DNA from 3 places in the Geodermatophilus sp. SYSU D00867 genome. Region 3 is predicted to be linked to each of the others. Evidence: riboswitches for the same ligand, from Rfam matches in the RefSeq annotation. Region 3 holds a riboswitch; each other region holds the start of a gene.
The links. A riboswitch is a leader RNA that binds a small molecule or an ion and turns the genes downstream of it on or off. The one in region 3 is predicted to bind cyclic di-AMP.

Region 1 (4,013 bases), on a different contig from region 3:
GCGGCGCAGCACCGGCACGACCTCCTCGCCGAGCAGGTCCAGCTGCTCGAGCACGGTCTTCAGCGGCAGGCCGGCGTGGTCGATCAGGAACAGCTGCCGCTGGTAGTCGCCGACGTAGTCGCGGAAGCCGAGGGTGCGCTCGACGACCTGCTGCGGGCTGCCCACCGTCAGCGGCGTCTCCCGGGAGAAGTCCTCGAGCGAGGGCCCGTGCCCGTAGACCGGCGCGTTGTCGAAGTAGGGCCGGAACTCGGCGACGGCGTCCTGGCTGTTCCTCCGCATGAACACCTGCCCGCCGAGGCCGACGATCGCCTGGTCGGCGGCGCCGTGGCCGTGGTGCTCGAACCGGGACCGGTAGAACTCCACCATCCGCTGGGTGTGCTCCTTCGGCCAGAAGATGTGGTTGTGGAAGAAGCCGTCGCCGTAGTAGGCGGCCTGCTCGGCGATCTGCGGCGAGCGGATCGAGCCGTGCCACACGAACGGCGGGACGCCGTCCAGCGGCCGCGGGGTGGAGGTGAAGCCCTGCAGCGGGGTGCGGAACCGGCCCTGCCAGTCCACGACCTCCTCGTCCCACAGCCGGCGCAGCAGCGCGTAGTTCTCCACCGCCAGCGGGATGCCGTTGCGGATGTCCTGACCGAACCACGGGTAGACCGGGCCGGTGTTGCCGCGGCCCATCATCAGGTCGACGCGGCCGTCCGCGAGGTGCTGCAGCATCGCGTAGTCCTCGGCGATCTTCACCGGGTCGTTGGTGGTGATCAGCGTGGTCGACGTCGACAGCTGCAGCCGGGAGGTCTGCGCCGCGACGTAGGCCAGCGTGGTCGTGGGGGAGGACGAGAAGAACGGCGGGTTGTGGTGCTCACCGAGCGCGAAGACGTCGAGGCCCACCTCCTCGGCCTTCTTCGCGATGGTGACGACGGCCTTGATCCGCTCCGCCTCGCTCGGCGTCCGCCCCGTCGTCGGGTCGGTCGTGACGTCGCTGACCGTGAAGACCCCGAACTGCATCTCGTGCTCCATGTGGTTGAGAGTGCAACTACTGTACCCGGCCCAACGACCTGCCCCCGCCGGGCATTCCCGGCGCCTCCGTGACCGTACTGAGACCTCTCGACCGCGCTCGGTGACCGGCCCGGCACGTCCGGGCGCGACCGGTCCGGACGCCCCGCGCGCGTCCGTGTCGACCCGTCCGGCCGCACCCGACGGGTGGAACTCTGTGATCACCCCCGACCGGCGCGCCGGTGGGGGGCCGGATCGGACGGCGCACCGAGGGGGAACCGGGATGTCGCTGCGGGGACGGGGAGCTGCTCCCGACGGGACCGGGGACGGCACCGCGGAGCCGCCTCCGGGACGTGGGCTCGACGGCCTGCTGGGCACCGGGCCGGTGTTCACCGGGGCGGTCCGCGGCTACGACCGCGTGCAGGTGGACGACTACGTCGCCTGGGCCGAGACCGAGCTGCTGGTCCTGCGCCGGGAGAACGAGCACCTGCTCAGCCGCTACGCCGCCGCGTCGGCCGAGCTGCAGAACGCCCGCCGGCGGCTGGCCCAGCTGGTCCGCGAGCGGCAGAGCCTGCCCGGCCCCGAGGACGCGGCCGCGATCGTGCGGCGGGCCGAGGAGGAGGCCGCCGCGCTGACGGCCGCCGCCGAGGAGGAGGCCGGGCGGATCCGCGCCGAGGCGCTCGCCGAGGCGCAGGCCCGGCTGTCCGGGGTGGCCGAGATGCGCGAGGCGGTGCTCGCCGCCCGCGAGCAGACCCGCAGCGAGGCCGCCGCCGTCCTCGAGGCCGCGCGCCGCGAGGCGGCCCGGCTGGAGGAGGCGGCCGCCGCGGAGCGCGAGCGGCGGGACCGCGAGGCCGCCGCGGCACGGGCGCGGGCCGACGCCGAGGCGCTCGAGCGCCGGCACGCCGTCGAGGCCGAGCTCGAGCCCCTGCGCGACGAGCGCGACCGGGCGCGCGACTGGCTGCGCCTGCTGACCGGGCAGCTGGACGAGGCGCTCGCCGTCGTCACCGGCGTCGTGCCCGACGACGTCCCCGCCCTCGGCGACAAGCGGGGGCTGGCCCGACTGGAGGAGTCCGCCGGTGGACTCCGGGCGGAGTCGCGTCCGGCGTCGTCCGGGACGGACGTGTCCGACGTGACACCGCTGCACGGGCCCGGCCGGCCCGAGGTGGCCGCGGCCTCCTGACCAGCGGCGACGCGGGGGCGGGTTCCGGGACGAGGGGGTCCGCCCCACCCGTCACGGCCGCACCTCCGGCCCCGGCGGTTGTCACGAACCGGTAACGACCGTACGGTGGCTGACGTCCGGCTGGTCGTCAGGTCCCCGTCCTGGGGAGCCCGGCCGGACGCCGCCGAGTCGTGTCCGCGCCCGTGGACGCGAGCCGGGGACCCACCGCAGTACTGGGGTGAATCGCGCCCGCCGAGCTCCGGCCCGGCGCGCGTAGGGCTCCTTCCCGCCCGAACCCGTCAGCTAACTCGGTAGGCGGCTCACGGAAGAAACGGAGAGTCCCCGCATGCCCCGCCTCCGGGCCGAAGCGGCCCGCAGGTGCAGCTGCCCGCGCGCACACCGCGCTCCCGCGTCCGCCTGACGCCGGCCGCCCCTGCCCTGCCGCTCCCTGCGACGACGTCGCCGGGGACCCCGTAGTCCGCGACACCCGTAGCCCCGCGCCGCACGCGCATGCCCGAGGTCCGCCTCCGGGCCCGCTGCCGCGCGCACTCTCCCTCGGAGCCCTCACCCCCTCATGTCCCGCCACGTCCCGAACACGCCTGCCGACGCCCCCGCGACCGTCGAGCTCGCCACCGCCGACACCCCCGACACCGCCGCCGAGACCACGGCCGGCACCGCCACCCGCGAGCTGCCCGCGGTCGCGGACGCCGCCGAGGCCCCCGCCCGCCGGCGCCTGTTCCGCCGCGGCGGCCCGCCGCTGGGCCCGCGCCGCCCGGCCCTCCTGCTCGGCGCCGCCGCCGCCGGCGCGCTGATCGTCGGCGTCGTCTCCACCAGCGGCCCCGCCGCCTCCGCCGGTACCGACACCGCCGGCACCGCGGTCAGCGTCGCCGACGAGCTGGGCATCCCCGAGCAGCAGGCCGCGACCGCCCCCGACCTGACGTCGCTGGCCGACATCGCCGCCTCGCGCGCCGAGCGCAGCGCGCAGGAGGCCGGTGCCGCCCACGCACAGCTCGCCGCCGAGCAGGCCGAGCGCGACCGCCAGGCCGCCGAGGCCGAGGCCGCCCGCGTCGCCGCCGAGCAGGAGGCCGCCCGCGTCGCCGCGGAGCAGGAGGCCGCCCGCCAGGCCGCCGAGGCGCAGGCCGCCGCCGAGGCCGCGGCCGCGCAGCAGGCCGCCGAGGAGCAGGCCGCCGAGGAGGCCGCCGAGGAGGCCGCGCCCGCCGCGCCCTCCGGCTCCTTCAAGGACTACGCGCTGAGCAAGGTCGGCAGCGGCGAGCAGTTCTCCTGCCTGGAGAAGCTGTGGGGCAAGGAGAGCGGCTGGAACCCCAACGCCCAGAACCCCACCAGCACCGCCTACGGCATCCCGCAGTTCCTGGACTCCACCTGGGCCAGCACCGGGATCGCCAAGACCTCCGACGGCTACCGCCAGATCGACGCCGGCCTGATCTACATCGAGGAGCGCTACGGCTCGCCGTGCGACGCCTGGGCGCACAGCCAGGCCACCGGCTGGTACTGATCGACACGTGATCCATCGAGGGCCGGCCACCCGGGTGGTGCCCGCGGGGTTCGTCCGCGCGCACACCCAGGTGCGCCGGCCCTCGCTCGTCCCCGAGGTGCGGCTGCACGTCGCCGACGACGTCGTCGCCCTGTGGGAGGCGATGGAGACCGCGGCCGGCGGGGCGGGCGAGGAGCCGCCGTTCTGGGCCGCCGCCTGGCCCGGCGGGCAGGCGCTGGCCCGCCACCTGCTCGACGAGCCCGCCACCGTCGCCGGCCGCACGGTGCTCGACCTCGGGTCGGGCAGCGGCCTGGTGGCCGTCGCCGCCGTCCTCGCCGGTGCCCGGTGGGTGCTGGCCAGCGACGTCGACCCGTT
Region 2 (4,013 bases), on a different contig from region 3:
CAGGCGACGGCGCGCACGCCCCCGGCGGCGAGCTCCACCGTGGAGACGGCGGTGCCGGCGGCGACGTCGAGGACGAGGTCCCCCGGCCGGGCGCCCAGCGCCTCGCGGGTGGCCCGCCGCCAGGCGGCGTCGCGACCGCCGGAGAGCACGGTGTTGGTGAGGTCGTAGCGGCGGGCGACGCCGTCGAACATGGCCGCGACCTCGTGCGGCTGCTTGTCCAGCCCGGCCCTCGACCCGGCGGTGTGTGCGCTGTCTCGCCGGTCTGCCACGGCGGACGACGCTACCGGCTGCCTACGCTGGGGGACGTGACGGCAGCGGCGGTGACCACCCCGGACGCCGCCGCGCCCGCCGTGACCACGGTCGCGCTGCCCGACTCCCCCGACCTGCTGGCGCTGCTGCCGCGCGAGGGCGCGCTGTCCTGGGTGCGCCGCGGCGAGGGCCTGGTCGGCTGGGGCGAGGCGGACCGCCTCGAGGTCTCCGGTGCCGGCGCGCTGGCCGAGGCCGCCGCCTGGTGGGCCGACCGCAGCGCCGCCCTCGCCGTCGACGACGAGGTGGGCGTGCCCGGCTCCGGGCCGGTCGTGTTCGCGAGCGTCGCGTTCGACCCCGCGCGGGAGACGTCGGTGTTCGTCGTCCCCGAGGTCGTCGTCGGCCGCCGCGACGGCGTCGCCTGGGTGACCACGACCGGCGACGCCGACCCGGGCGACGTGCTGGCGGCGGCCCGCGAGCCGCTGACCCCCGCGCCGGGGCGGCTGCGCTACGCCGACGGCGCGCTCGACCCCGCCTCGTGGTGCGGCGCGGTGTCCGCCGCGATCGGCCGCATCGGCGCCGGTGACCTCGCCAAGGTGGTGCTCGCGCGCGACCTGCTGGTCACCGCCGACGTGCCGCTGGACCCCCGCCGCCTGCTCGACCGGCTGGCCGCCCGCTTCCCCGACTGCTGGACCTTCGCCGTCGACGGGCTGCTCGGCGCCACCCCCGAGCTGCTGCTGCGCCGCACCGGCCGGCAGCTGTCGGCGCGGGTGCTGGCCGGCACCGCCCCGCGCGGCGCGGGCGCCGAGGACGAGCGGCTCGCGGCCGGCCTGCTGGCCAGCGCCAAGGACCGCGCCGAGCACGCCCTCGCCGTCGACTCGCTCGTGCGGGCGCTCGACCCGTTCTGCACCGCGCTGTCGGTGCCGGAGCAGCCCTCGCTGCTCACGCTGCCCAACGTGCGGCACCTGGCCACCGACGTCGTCGGCACCCAGCGCCGCTCGGGCGCCCGCGGCCGCGCCGGGCTGCTGGAGCTGGTCGACGCCGCGCACCCCACCGCCGCCGTCTGCGGCACCCCGCCCGAGGCCGCCGCCGGGGTCATCGCCGAGCTGGAGGGCATGGACCGCGGCCGCTACGCCGGGCCGGTGGGCTGGCTCGACGCCCGCGGGGACGGCGAGTTCGGGCTGGCCCTCCGCTGCGCGCAACTGGTCGACGACGACCCGTGCTCGGCCCGGCTGTTCGCCGGCTGCGGCATCGTCGCCGGCTCCGACCCGGCGGCCGAGCTCGCCGAGACCCAGTCGAAGTTCGCCGCCTTCCAGGCCGCGCTCGAGGGCTGAGCCGGCCCGCTCCCGGCCGGCCGCCGTCCTGCCCCGGGAACGACGAGGGCCCCGGCCGCGGCGCGCGGTCGGGGCCCTCGTCGGGTGAGGCGGAGGTCAGCCCACGTAGTTCACGTGCACGTGGTCCATGTGGTTGGCGGTCGCGCCGCCGCGGTCCTCCATCGCCTTCCAGGCGCCGTCGGGCGAGGTCAGGATGCGCTGCTGCCAGATGACGTACTCGACGCCGAGCTCGTCCCAGTGGTCGACGTGGTACTGGGCGATCGCGTCGCCGAGGGCGGCGTCGGACATGACCATGTAGTCCAGCGCCTTGCCGGAGGGGTGACCGTCCGGGTCGACCGCGCTGGCCCGCGTGCCGCCGAGGGTGATGTCCGCGGCGCCCGGGACGTTGCTGACGACGGCGTTCGCCGCCGCCTGCACGGCCTCGTGGATCGCGCCGGCGGTGTTCGTGATCTCGGCGACGACCGAGGCCTGCGCGACCTGCGGGGCGGCCTCGGCGATCGGCGGGGTGGCGGCGGGCGCCGCCTCGCCGGCGGCGGCGACCGGGGCCGGGGCGGCCTCGGCGGCGGGAGCCGCAGCGGCCTCGGCCGGGGCGGCGGTCGAGCCGCTGAGCGCCAGCACCTGACCGGGGTAGATCCGGTTCGGGTTGCCGCCGATGACGTCGACGTTGCGCTCGTAGAGCTCCCGCCAGCTCTGGCCGTGGGCGGCGGCGATCTTCGCCACCGTGTCCCGCCAGCGGACGGTGTACTCCTCGGTGCTGACCTCGGCCTGCTCGGCCGGGGCGGCCTGCTCGGCGGCCGGCTGCTCGGCCGGAGCGGCCGGGGCCTCGGCGGCCGGGGCGGCCTGCTCGGCGGGAGCGGCCGGCGCCTCGGCGGCGGCCGCGGTGGTGCCGTCGGTCAGGTACTTGCCGCAGGTCGGCCAGGCGCCGACGCCCTGGCCGGCCAGGACGGCCTCGGCGATCTGGACCTGCTCGGCCGGGGTGGCGAGGTCGGCGCGCGGGGCGAGGTCGGTGCCCCCGAAGGCGGCCCAGGTGGACTGGCTGAACTGCAGCCCGCCGTAGTAGCCGTTGCCGGTGTTGATGCTCCAGTTGCCACTGGACTCGCACTGGGCGACGCCGGTCCAGTCGTGGGTGGTGGAGGCGGAGGCCGGCGAGCTCAGGACGCCCAGACCGACGGCGGCGGCGCCGGCGGCGACAGGGGCCTTGGCGATGACCTTCTTGGTGCGGACGTAGCGGGGTGCGCGGTGCTTGGGCATGGTGATGATCTCCCGATCACCGCCGGCGAGGTGAGCTGTCGGGTTCGGGCGATCGGTGCCCGGCCGCGGTCCGCGGCTTCACCCCGAGGCGCGCTCCGACAGGCCCCCGTAGGCCGTCGCGCGCCGGAAGAGTGGGTCCCCCACCCCTGCCCTGGGAGTTGACGTGGGCGACCGGTGGGCAGGGTTTGGCGGACCGGCGCCGCGCTCTGTGTTCGCTGAGCGCAGCCAAAACGTTACGTGTCGTCATGTCGACTGTCGTCGTGACGGCGGTCACACGGCGGTTCGGCCGGGGCGTGTGGGGTACGGCGTGACGTCGGCGTGACCACCGCGCGGGTAACGGAACCCGCTGCTCGCCGCGCACGATCGGGCCCTGCCGGGGTCGCGCCGTCCCCGCCGCGTCCGCGCCGGGTCCCGTGACGAAGGCCACCGGGAACGCGTGCCGGACCGGCCCGTCACGAGGGCCTGGGACGAGCTCCCGGGCCGTGCCCGGGCCCTCTCCGGCGCTCCTCGGACCGGTCAGGCCAGCGCGCGGCCCGCGGCCTCCCGCAGGGCGACGGCGAGGTCGGCCTCCGCGCGCTGGTCGGTGCGGGCGACGACCACCCGCGGCCCGCCGCGCGCCAGCGCGGCGGCGAGCTCCTCCGGCGTGGTCACCGCCACCGCCTCCCACCCCAGGGACGCCGCGACGGCGACCAGGTCCCGCCCGTGCGGCGTGCCGAACACCCGCCGGTAGTCGTGGGCGTACGCCGGCCGCCCGGGCTCCAGCTGGGCGAAGATCCCGCCCCCGTCGTTGTCGGGCACCACCACGGTGAGGTCCGGGCGCGGCTCGCCCTCGCCGGTGAGCAGCCCCTGCAGGTCGTGCAGGAACGTCAGGTCGCCCATGAGCGCCACCGCCGGCCCGCCGTGGACCAGCGCGGCGCCGACGGCGGTGGACACCGTGCCGTCGATGCCGGCGACGCCGCGGTTGGCGAGCACGGCGACGTCGCCGCGCGGGACGGCGAGCCGGTCGACGTCGCGCACCGGCGTGGAGGAGCCGAGCACCAGCAGCGCCCCCGGCGGCAGCGCGGCGACGACGTCGCGGGCCAGCCGGGCGGCGGTCAGCCCGGGCGCGGCGTCCAGGGCGGCGTCGACGGCGGCGCCCACCCGGTCCGCGGCCGCGCGCCAGGCGGCGGACCAGCCGGGGTC
Region 3 (4,013 bases):
TGGTCCTCGCCCGGGACGACGACGAGGGCGCCCGCGAGGTGGTGCGCCGGCTCGACGCCGACCGCGGTGCCCTGCCGACGCGCGTGCTCTTCCGCGGACACGGCGACCTCGCGGACGCCGCGGCGGCGGTGCCGGAGGTCGAGGGCTGGGCAGCGCTCTTCCGCCGCCGCTACCTCCCCTGAGTCAGGCGGCAGGAGAGAGCAGTGGCGCCGGGGTGGTGATCTCGGTGCCGTCGGGGCGCCACGTGCGCCATCGGCCGGCCGGTCGTCGTTCCACCCGGAAGCCGTGGTGGACCTCGGTGTGGTGGCGCTCGCACAGCAGGGCTGCGTTGTCCAGGCTGGTGTCGCCGCCGTCGATCCAGTGGACCAGGTGGTGCACGTCGCACCACCACGTCGGGGCGCCGCAGCCGGTGGACACGCACCCGCCGTCGCGCAGCTCGGCGGCCTTGCGGAGGTGGCGGCTCATCAGCCGCTGCTCGCGGCCCAGGTCCAGCGGGGCGCCGTCGGGGCCGAACACCACCCGGGAGACGGCGCCGTCGCAGGCCAGCCACCGAGTCCGGGCGGCGGAGACGGTGGCGCCGAAACCCATCCGCCCGGCGTTGCGGCTGCCGGCCGGGTCGACCAGGTCGGCCAGGTCGATGACGACGGCGATCTGCGGCCTGTGGCCGCGCAGCGTGGGCAGCGACCCGTCGGCGTGCTTGGCCAGCGTCAGTGACCGGCCCTCGGTGGGGTCGGGCTCGGGCCCGTCGGGATCGAGGTCGTCGAGGTAGTGCTGCACGACCTGCACGAGGTCGGCGTGCGGCTGCTCGACCGCCACGCCGGTGAGCACCGCGTCGATGACGGCCAGGTCCACCCCGGCGGCCGCGGCGGTGAGGCGTTCGGGGGTCACCGCCTTCGCGGCGACGGCGACCTGCTCGGCGGACACCAGACCGGCGTCGTGGGCCTCGGCGAGGGCGGGCAGGTGGTCCAGCGCCCGGCCGCTGCGCACCAGTCGGGCAGCGGCGGCGTCGGAGAGCCGGCAGTGCCCGCGCAGCACGAACCCCCAGGTCAGGCGCCTGACGATGGCGGCTGACCGCCGACCACACCCGCCACCACAGCAGCTGCCGCGTGGCCGGTCCGGACGGCGTCCAGCACGGGCACGCCCGCGCGCCAGCCGGTCAGCAGCCCGGCCGCGAACGCGTCCCCGCAGCCCGTCGTGTCGCGCGGTCCACCCGCGGGCAGCGGCTCCACCGGGACCTCCACCGTGCCCGCCGCCGTGACGACCCGGGTCGGCCGGGCGCCGGCGTGCACCAGCACCAGCGGCGGCGCCCAGGCGGGCAGGGCGCCGTCCAGGCCCAGGGCCGCGGCCTCCGCGGCGTTGCAGCAGAGCACGTCCGGACGCAGCCCGGCGAGCAGCTCGACGTAGCCATCGGCACCGTGCCGCTCGATGCGGGCGGCCGCGGCGACGTCCGCGCTCACCGGCACCCCGAGGTCGTGCGCCGTGCCGGCCGCGGCCCGCACCGCGTCGGGGAAGCGCAGCAGGTCGTAGCCGTCGAGGTGGGCGACGGCGGCGCCGGCGAACCACTCCGGCCGGACGTCGGCCGGCTCCAGGCCGCCCTCGCCGCGGTCGGTCAGCACCGTGCGCTCGCCGTCGGGGTGCACGAGCACCGTCGACAGCGGCGCGCGCCCGCGGCGGACCACCGCGAGCTCGACGCCCCTCCGAGCGAGACCGGCCAGCAGCCCGTCGGCCAGCGGGTCGGCGCCGGCCCAGCCCGCGAACCGCGCCGGCGCACCCAGATGGGCCACGCCGGCGGTGACGTTGGCGGGGGCGCCGCCGGCCGTCGTCGTCCGCTCGACCCGCTGCTGGCCGCCGGCCACCAGCGGCGCGGACAGCTCGAGCAGCTGGTCGGCGACGAGCTTGCCCACCGCCACCACCGGCCCGGGGCCGGCCGGCCGCGGCCAGGCGGGATCGCCGGCGGACACCACCCGAGGACGGTTCGGTGCCCCCGGCCGGGCGAGCCGGCCGGGGACACCGTTCCGCGCGTCAGGCGACGCGGCGCGCGCCCACGTACTCCGGCATCGAGTCGAGGCTCACGACGGCCACCGGCTTGCCGGCGGTCGAGGCGTGGACCATCTGGCCGTTGCCGATGTACATGCCCACGTGCGACACGGGGCTGTAGAAGAACACCAGGTCGCCCGGCTGCAGGTCGGCCTTCACCACCGGGGTGCCGAACGTCGACTGGGCCTTCGAGGTGCGCGGGATCGAGACGCCCGCCGCCTGGTAGCTGTAGCTGGTCAGGCCCGAGCAGTCGAACGAGCTCGGGCCGGTGGCGCCGTACACGTACGGGTCACCGACCTGGGCCAGGGCGGTGTCGACGGCGGCCTGGGCCGCGCCGTTGGGAGCGGCCGCCGGTGCGGCGGCGACCGTCGCGGTACCCCCGTCGCCCGCGGCGGCCGACGCCGGGAGGGGTGAGAGGGCGATGCCGGCTCCGGCGAGGGCCGCGACGGCGATGCCGCGGAACGAACGACGGGCGGTGGACGTGCGTGCAGTCGTCATCGACGACGGTTCTCCTGTTCTCCGCGACCGCCTACCGGGTTAGCTGACGGGTTCGGGCGGAGGAGTCGCCCGGCGCGACGGCGCGCGCTTCACCCCAGTGCTCACGTGGGTCCCCGGTCCGGGCGCCGGCCGGTTGCCGGCCGCCTGGTTCGGCGTGTCCGGCGGGTGTCACACGGGAGGTGACTGAGGGCCGGCCGGACCGCGACGACGGTAGGGAGGGGTGTTGCAGCGTTCAACCGGATCGCGTCCGCGCCACGCCCGGACGCGAGTCGCGGACTTGACGCGGGCCGCGGATCCGAATCGCCCGTTCCACCAGCGCAGGAGTCGTCCTCTCCGCCGCTCGACCTCCGACACGCAGGCGCCGACACGCCGTGGCGGACGAGAAAGGACGCAGCGGTGCGCCCGCACAGCGCGTCAGCGGCCCACCACGACGGGAGCGGGAAACCCCGGGGATCGCGACGGTTGCGCCGCCCGTTGACGGGGCACCGGAACCAGCAGTCGAGAGGAGGGAGTCCCCCCATGGGCATGATGAGGAACCTGATCGCCTCGGGCGTCGCCGCCAAGGTCGTCCAGGAGCTCCGGAAGCCGCAGAACCAGGCCAAGATCAAGCAGTTCATCCGCGACTTCCAGGCCAAGAACGCGAAGGGCGGCAAGGGTCAGGCCGGTCGCGGCTACTGACCTGCGAGCGCGACCGCGGCCCCCGTCCCCCACCCGGGACGGGGGCCGCGGCGTGTCCGGGGGGACCGGCGGGGCGACCGGGGCACTTCGTGACCGTCCCGCTACGACGCCGTCCCGGATCTCCCGGACGGCGACCGCCGACCGTGTGAGGCTCCTGGCGTTCCTCTTGCGGCACCGGGTCGCAGCCCGGCTGTGGGGCGACCGGCGCACGCGCCGCTCTCGATCTCCACGGGGTGTCCCATGACCCAGCTCGCCTCTGCCGTCCGTCCGCTCCGCCGGCTCGCCGCCGTCCCGGTCCTGCTCTCCGTCGGCGTCCTCGCCTCCGGGTGCGGGAGCGACGAGACCGCGGCGGCGTCGGACGCGTCGACCTCCTCGGCCACCAGTGCGTCGGCCTCCGCGCCGGCTCCCGAGTCGACGCCGGCGCCCGCGCCGGTCCCGTCCACCACCGCCGCCCCGACCACCCCGGCCCCGACCACGCCGGCCGCGCCGGTGGTCGACTTCGCCATGCCGTCGGTGGTCGGGATGACCCTGCAGGACGCCCAGGACCTGATCCAGGCCAACGGCGTCCTCCTCAGCCTGTCCCACGACCTGCTCGGCACCCGCAACCAGGTGCTCGACGCCAACTGGAGGGTCTGCACGCAGAACGTCCCGGCCGGCCAGCGGGTCACCGGCGCGGCGGAGGGGACGATCGACCTCGGCGTCGTGAAGCTCGAGGAGAGCTGCCCCTGACCACCCGTCGCGGGGCGGACGCCGACCGCCCGAGCCGTGTCCGGGGCGCCGGGCCGGGTACCCCGTGCCCC

Region 1: it holds a riboswitch for cyclic di-AMP, as region 3 does, so the genes downstream of both, ACI8AK_RS07590 (aggregation-promoting factor C-terminal-like domain-containing protein) here and ACI8AK_RS02645 (C40 family peptidase) in region 3, are expected to answer to the same signal.
Region 2: it holds a riboswitch for cyclic di-AMP, as region 3 does, so the genes downstream of both, ACI8AK_RS00395 (transglycosylase family protein) here and ACI8AK_RS02645 (C40 family peptidase) in region 3, are expected to answer to the same signal.

What each region holds. Positions count from the first base shown of each region.
Region 1 is NZ_JBJGZC010000006.1:133,040-137,052, forward strand. It holds gene ACI8AK_RS07580 (LLM class flavin-dependent oxidoreductase) at 1-1,011, opposite strand, end outside; gene ACI8AK_RS07585 (hypothetical protein) at 1,271-2,167, shown strand; cyclic di-AMP (ydaO/yuaA leader) riboswitch at 2,319-2,479, shown strand; gene ACI8AK_RS07590 (aggregation-promoting factor C-terminal-like domain-containing protein) at 2,721-3,659, shown strand; gene ACI8AK_RS07595 (class I SAM-dependent methyltransferase) at 3,667-4,013, shown strand, end outside.
Region 2 is NZ_JBJGZC010000001.1:69,174-73,186, reverse strand. It holds gene ACI8AK_RS00405 (demethylmenaquinone methyltransferase) at 1-269, opposite strand, end outside; gene ACI8AK_RS00400 (isochorismate synthase) at 306-1,580, shown strand; gene ACI8AK_RS00395 (transglycosylase family protein) at 1,677-2,831, opposite strand; cyclic di-AMP (ydaO/yuaA leader) riboswitch at 2,836-3,005, opposite strand; gene menD (2-succinyl-5-enolpyruvyl-6-hydroxy-3-cyclohexene-1-carboxylic-acid synthase) at 3,348-4,013, opposite strand, start outside.
Region 3 is NZ_JBJGZC010000002.1:115,137-119,149, forward strand. It holds gene ACI8AK_RS02630 (PGN_0703 family putative restriction endonuclease) at 1-182, shown strand, start outside; gene ACI8AK_RS02635 (DUF222 domain-containing protein) at 184-1,035, opposite strand; gene ACI8AK_RS02640 (carbohydrate kinase family protein) at 1,047-1,964, opposite strand; gene ACI8AK_RS02645 (C40 family peptidase) at 2,023-2,535, opposite strand; cyclic di-AMP (ydaO/yuaA leader) riboswitch at 2,569-2,653, opposite strand; gene ACI8AK_RS02650 (hypothetical protein) at 3,055-3,213, shown strand; gene ACI8AK_RS02655 (PASTA domain-containing protein) at 3,454-3,942, shown strand.